One region of the Kitasatospora sp. NPDC059747 genome, then DNA from elsewhere that is predicted to be linked to it. Evidence: riboswitches for the same ligand, from Rfam matches in the RefSeq annotation. Region 1 holds a riboswitch; the other holds the start of a gene.
What was found. Region 1 has a riboswitch for glycine ahead of gcvP (aminomethyl-transferring glycine dehydrogenase). Riboswitches for the same ligand answer to the same signal wherever they lie in the genome.

Region 1 (3,395 bases):
AGCGCGTAGTCCCGGTCCGACAGGCGGCGCAGGTAGCGCAGCATGGCGGTCTCCGAGCGGTGGCTGTGGAAGACCGGGTGGGTGAGGTACTCGTCCTCGCGCAGCAGCGCGGCGGGCAGCGCCTCGGCGGTCTCGGCGGCCTCGACGGCGGGCACGCCGAACGCGGCCCAGACGCCGGCCAGGTGCTCACGGGTGGTGGTCTCGTCGGTGGAGACCGAGATCCGGTCCTCGCCGTCCTGGTACACGTTGATGCCGTTGGCGCGGGCGGCGGCGGCGATCTCGGCGGCGCGGCCCGGGACGACGGCGGTGACGGTGTCGAAGAACTCGCCGTGCAGCAGCTCGACGCCGCCGGCCCGCAGGCCCTCGGCGAGGGCGGCGGCGTAGCGGTGGGTGCGGCGGGCGATGTCGGCCAGGCCGTCCGGGCCGTGGTAGACGGCGTACATCGAGGCCATGACGGCGAGCAGCACCTGGGCGGTGCAGATGTTGCTGGTGGCCTTCTCGCGGCGGATGTGCTGCTCGCGGGTCTGCAGCGCCAGGCGGTAGGCGCGGTTGCCGTCCGAGTCGACGGAGACGCCGACCAGGCGGCCGGGCAGCGAGCGGGCGTACTCGGCGCGCACCGACAGGTAGCCGGCGTGCGGGCCGCCGAAGCCCATCGGCACGCCGAAGCGCTGCGAGGTGCCGCAGGCGATGTCGGCGCCGAGCGCGCCGGGCGACTTGAGCAGGGTCAGCGCCAGCAGGTCGGCGGCGACCGCGACGATCGCGCCGAGGCCGTGGGCCTGCTCGATGACGGGGGCGAGGTCGCGCACGACACCGGTGGCACCCGGGTACTGGAGCAGCACGCCGAAGACGCCGCGCTCGGCGATCTCGGCCGGGATGCCCTCGGAGAGGTCCGCCACGACGACCTCGACACCGGTGGGCACGGCGCGGGTGTTGATCACCGCGACGGTCTGCGGCAGGGTTTCGGCGTCGACGAGGAACACGCCGCCCTTGACCTTGGTGACGCGGCGGGCCAGCGCCATCGCCTCGGCGGCGGCGGTGGACTCGTCGAGCAGCGAGGAGCCCGAGGTGGGCAGGCCGGTCAGGTCGGAGACCAGGGTCTGGAAGTTGAGCAGCGCCTCCAGGCGGCCCTGGGAGATCTCCGGCTGGTACGGGGTGTACGCGGTGTACCAGGCCGGGTTCTCCAGGACGTTGCGCAGGATCACCGGCGGGGTGAAGGTGCCGTAGTAGCCCAGGCCGATCATCGGCTGGAGCACCTGGTTGCGGCCGGCCAGTTCGCGCAGCTCCGCGAGGACCTGGGCCTCGCTGCGGCCGGCGGGCAGGTCCAGACCCGTGATGGAACGGATCGCCTCGGGCACGGCGGTGGCGGCGAGCTCGTCCAGCGAGCCGTAGCCGACCTGCGCCAGCATCTTCTCCTGCGCGGCGGCGTCGGGGCCGATGTGGCGGTTCTCGAAGGGGCTGGCCTGCTCGAGCTCGGTGAGGGTGACGGCGCCGCTCGGGCGTCCCGCGTTCGACTGGGCGTTCATGGTGGTCGAGGCCTCCTGGTCACGGACCGGCGGGGGTACGCACGCCGGTCGGCCTGCACCGCTGCGGACAGCGGGTGGGCCTGGTGGCGGGCGGACCCGACAGGCCTCCCCCTCTGTCATCGGGACCTGAGAGCTTCGCCCGCGCGGCGCGCTGTGGGCGCTCCGCCGGCTTGCACCGTCGGTGAGGGTGGTGGCCGTCGGCTCCCTCGCCGGCGGTCCTGCCCTGCTTTCCAGAGTGACCTATCCCACACGGTACGGATGCCTGAGAGATTCCGGGGAGGAGTTGCTCCTTCGGCGCCCCGGCCAGCGGCTTTCGCCTTCGGGGACTCTCCCGAGCGGGCTCGGCGGTCGCGGCCCAGGGTACCAGCGGGAGCCCGTTCGATCACGGGTGTGTCCGGTCACCCGGGGTCTACGCGCGTCCCCCGAACGGCCCACCCCGCAGCCCGTCCGGACGCACCCCGCTCGCGGCCGTCCGGTTGATGGCTTTTGGTGTGAAGTGGCGGACGGCACGGCTGCTCCGGCCGCCGTCCTGCGGGAGTTCCGCAGGCGCAGCGCACTGGAGGAAAGAGTGCAAACCGATATCGACCCCCGCGACCTCATCGGCCACAAGGCGGTCGACCGCAACGGAGACAAGATCGGCACGGTCGACGAGGTGTACCTGGACGACGCCACCGGCCAGCCCGAGTGGGCCGCCGTCCGCACCGGCATCTTCGGCCGGGACGCCTTCGTCCCGCTCACCACGAGCGAGTTCTCCGGCGACGAGCTCCGCGTGCCGTACGACAAGTCGCTGGTCAAGGACTCGCCGGACTTCGGCGTCGGCCAGCACCTGTCGCCGGCCCAGGAGCTCCAGCTCTACCGCTACTACGGCCTCGACACCCCGGTGAACGGCCGGCCGGTGAACGGCGACGCCGGACCGCCGCAGCCCGACCTCGACTTCGGCACCACCGCGGCCGCCACCACGACGACCGTCGCCCCCATGACCACGACCACCCTCACCACCGCTCCCACCACGACCGCCACGGAGGCCCACGTGCGGACCCTCAGCACCCCCGCGCCGACAGCCGCCCCGATGGCGGCCGCGACCACGACCGCCCAACCCCCCGTCGCCCAGCCCGCCGTCCAGCCCAAGCCGCAGGCCGCCCCGGCGACCGAGGCCCCGTCCGCCCCCAGCGGCCCGGTCGAGATCACCTGCCGCGAGGAGCGGCTGGACATCACCACCGAGTGGCACGTGCTGGGCACGGCGAAGCTGCGCAAGTACGTGACGAGCGAGCAGGTCGAGCGCCGGGTCCCGGTGGTCCGCGAACGCGTCCGGGTGGAGCGGATGCCGGTGGGCGACGCCGAGCGGGCGGCCCTCACCGAGAAGGAGATCGCCGAGGCGGTGGAGGAGGTCACCCTGCGCGAGGAGCGCCCGGTGGTCCGCAAGTACCTCGCCCCGATCGAGCGGGTCCGCCTCGTCGTCGAGCGCTACACGGCGGAGGAGGTCATCCACGACGAACTCCGCCGCGAGAACGTCGAGGTCCACGACGACACCCCCGCCACCCCCAACGGAGCCCCCAACGGCACCCCCACCCCCAACGGAGCCTCCCTCCGCCCCCTGTCCTGAACCGCACCGCCCAAAGGCTCCCGGCCCCCACCGGGAGCCTTTGCCATGCCCACCGACTCCCCCGCCCCAACCCCCACCCACAGCCCGACCACCCCCGTCCGCCAAACCGCACGACGCCCCACCCGACGACCCCCCTCCGCCAAACCACACCACACCCCCCGCCGGCCCCCCCCCCCCCCCCCCCCCGCCCCGCCGCGGCCCCGCCCCCCCCCCCCCCCCCCCCCCCCCGCGGGGGGGGGGGGGGGGGCGGGCGCCGGCGCGGAGGCGGC
Region 2 (3,395 bases), on a different contig from region 1:
CACACCCGCGCGTAGAACGGCAGCACCCGGGTGAGCAGCCACTCGACCACCGGATCGTCGGCGAGGTCGAGCAGCACGAGGTGGACGCCGCCGGGCAGCGGCGCGGTTCCCAGCGCGCGGCCGAGCGCCTCGTTCACCGCCGCCGGGTCGGCCGGGGCGGCCGGGTCCAGCTGCACGCCGATGAACATCACGGTCGGCTCGCCCTCGATGCTCGCGAGCGCGCGGCGCGCGGTCAACACTCCCGGCAGGGCGGCGAGTTCGGCCCGGCAGACGGCCAGGAAGTGCTCCGGGTCCTCCCCCGGCACGGGCTCGCGCAGCGCGACCCGGCCACCGGTCGGCGCCGAGGGGTCCTCCCAGCGGTCCTCGCGCGGACCGCGGCGCAGCTCGGCGACGCCCTGCGGCGGCACCGGGATGCCCACCGCGGCCTCGGGGTTGACGGCGATCCCGACGCCCAACGGCAGCCCGCGGGCGAACTCCCAGGCCGGGGCGACCGCGAACGCCATCCCCGGCGCCTGCTGGAGGAACACCTCCTGCGAGGAGAAGACCGGGACGTACGGCTCGCCGCCCAGCTCGATCGTCGGCAGGTCCAGCGACTGCCCCTGCGGGTCGCCGCCGGCGGGCAGCGGGATCCACACCTGGCTGCGGGCCAGCACCTCGACCACCCGCGGCGTCGCGCCCGGATCGCCCAGCGCGGCGGTGAGCACCTGCTCCAGCTCGTTGGCCGGCCAGGCCCCGCCCGGCGGCGGCGTGTCCGGGCCGCCCCACCCCTGCTGCTGCTCCACCGGGTACCCCATGCGCCCCTGTACCGCCCTCTGCCGGTCGGCCGCCCACTGCTGCCGACGCGCAGCAGTCTAGGGTGCGTGTTCCCTTGTGTGGCGTGTGGCCGGGTCCCCTGTGGTGTGTGACCGGGTCCCCCCTCCCATCGGTGCCGCGGACGTGCCATGATGTGCGCGTCCGACGGCGTCGTGCGCAGTCGGCCCCACTAACTCCATACCGGCCGCTCGAACCCGCGCGGGAGAGTCCGGAGTGCCCCGTCTGGTGGCACGGCCGGCGCCGAAGGAGCAAGTCCTCCCCGGAATCTCTCAGGCCCCCCTACCGCACGGGTTAGGCACATCTGGAAAGCGGCGCACGGCCTGTCGTGCGCCCACCCACGGTGCAAGCCGCCATCCTGTCCGGAAAGCTGGAAACAGCGACGGGCCGCTGCGCGGTGAAGCTCTCAGGTTCGACGACAGATGGGGAGACCCACGCCGCCGCATGCCCGCGCGCAGGAGTCGGTCCCCGAGCGGGTCCGGTCCGGCGCGTGCACCCCTGAGTGCCCAGACCGAGGAGTTCCCAGGCCATGTCGTCCCTCCGCCTCACCGCGCTCGACGCGCTGCACCGCGCCCTCGGCGCGACCATGACCGACTTCGCCGGCTGGGACATGCCGCTGCGTTACGGCAGCGAGCGCGAGGAGCACCTCGCCGTCCGCACCAAGGCCGGTCTGTTCGACCTGTCCCACATGGGCGAGATCACCGTGACCGGCCCGCAGGCCGGCGAGATGCTGGACCACGCGCTGGTCGGCTTCGTCTCCGCCCTCGGCGTCCTGCGCGCCCGCTACACCATGATCTGCGCCGAGGACGGCGGCATCCTGGACGACCTGATCGTCTACCGCCTGCGCGAGGACTCCTTCCTCGTCGTCGCCAACGCCTCCAACGCCCAGCTGGTGCTGGACGAGCTGATCGCCCGCGCCAAGGGCTTCGACGCCGTCGTCACCGACGACCGCGACACCTACGCGCTGATCGCCGTCCAGGGCCCGGAGTCCACCGCGATCCTCGCGAAGACCACCGAGGCCGACCTGCCCGGCCTGAAGTACTACGCGATCCTCCCGGCCCGGGTGGCCGACCGGGACGTGCTGCTCGCCCGCACCGGCTACACCGGCGAGGACGGCTTCGAGATCTTCTGCGCCCCGGCCGACGCCGAGCCGGTCTGGCAGGCGCTGACCGCCGCCGGCGAGGGCCACGGCCTGGTGCCGTGCGGCCTGTCCTGCCGCGACACCCTGCGCCTGGAGGCGGGCATGCCGCTGTACGGGCACGAGCTCTCCACCGACCTGACCCCGTTCGACGCCGGCCTCGGCCGGGTCGTCCGCTTCGACAAGACCACCAACGACGGCGCCTTCGTCGGCCGCAAGGCCCTGGAGAAGGCCGCCGCCGAGGCGGAGTCGACCCCGCCGCGCGTCCTGGTGGGCCTGGTCTCCGAGGGCAAGCGCGTGCCGCGCGCCGAGTACACGGTGGTCTCCGCCGACGGCGCCCCGATCGGCCGGATCACCTCGGGCGCGCCGTCCCCGACGCTGGGCAAGCCGATCGCGATCGCCTACGTGGACGCGGCCCACGCCGCCCCCGGCACCGCCGTCGCGGTGGACGTGCGCGGCAAGCACGAGCCGGTCGAGGTCGTCGCCCTGCCGTTCTACAAGCGCGCCCGCTGAGGATCTTCCCGGGCCCTCGGTCACCACTGATCCGCGACGAAGCCGTCCGCGCGGCGGCCCGCTTCGTCGTACCCGCTTCCCATCCTGGAGAATGACGCCATGAGCAACCCCCAGCACCTGCAGTACACCAAGGAGCACGAGTGGCTGACGGCCGCCGAGGACGGTGTCTCGACGGTCGGCATCACCAAGCACGCCGCGGACGCGCTCGGTGACATCGTCTACGTGCAGCTGCCCGAGGTCGGCGACGAGGTGACCGCCGGCGAGACCTGCGGCGAGCTGGAGTCCACCAAGTCGGTCAGCGACCTGTACTCCCCGGTGACCGGCGAGGTCGTCGAGGTCAACCAGGACGTCCTGGACGACAACGCCCTGGTCAACAGCGCCCCGTTCGAGGGCGGCTGGCTGTTCAAGGTCAAGGTGGAGTCCACCGACGAGCTGCTCAGCGCCGACGAGTACACCGCCTTCATCGGCGGCTGACCAGGCCCTTGGCGCGGCGGGCCGCAGCGCGGCGGCCCGCCCCCCTCACCGCCCACCCGTCACCCGCCGCCGCCCTTCCGAGGGCGCACTTCGCGCGGCGGTCCCGATTCCTCCTTCGCCCCGGGAAGACCACACCATGACGGTTCTCAACGAATCCCTGCACTCGCTCGACCCGGAGATCGCCGCCGCGGTCGACGCCGAGCTGCACCGCCAGCAGACCACCCTGGAAATGATCGCCTCCGAGAACTTCGCCCCGGTGGCGGTCATGGAGGCCCAGGGCTCGGTGCTCACCAACAAGTACGCCGAGGGCTACCCCGGCCGCCGCTACTACGGCGGCTGCGAGCACGTCGACGTCGTCGAGCAGATCGCGATCGACCGCGTCAAGGCCCTGTTCGGCGCCGAGCACGCCAACGTCCAGCCGCACTCGGGCGCGCAGGCCAACGCCGCCGCGATGTTCGCG

Region 2: another riboswitch for glycine. It lies ahead of gcvT (glycine cleavage system aminomethyltransferase GcvT); the one in region 1 lies ahead of gcvP (aminomethyl-transferring glycine dehydrogenase).

What each region holds. Positions count from the first base shown of each region.
Region 1 is NZ_JBHWGV010000186.1:3-3,397, reverse strand. It holds gene gcvP (aminomethyl-transferring glycine dehydrogenase) at 1-1,523, opposite strand, end outside; glycine riboswitch at 1,764-1,867, opposite strand; partial or broken gene ACFV4G_RS41100 (PRC-barrel domain-containing protein) at 2,092-2,472, shown strand; gene ACFV4G_RS41095 (YsnF/AvaK domain-containing protein) at 2,500-3,126, shown strand.
Region 2 is NZ_JBHWGV010000036.1:29,052-32,446, reverse strand. It holds gene ACFV4G_RS18010 (enhanced serine sensitivity protein SseB C-terminal domain-containing protein) at 1-794, opposite strand, end outside; glycine riboswitch at 1,003-1,108, shown strand; gene gcvT (glycine cleavage system aminomethyltransferase GcvT) at 1,340-2,461, shown strand; gene gcvH (glycine cleavage system protein GcvH) at 2,561-2,935, shown strand; gene glyA (serine hydroxymethyltransferase) at 3,072-3,395, shown strand, end outside.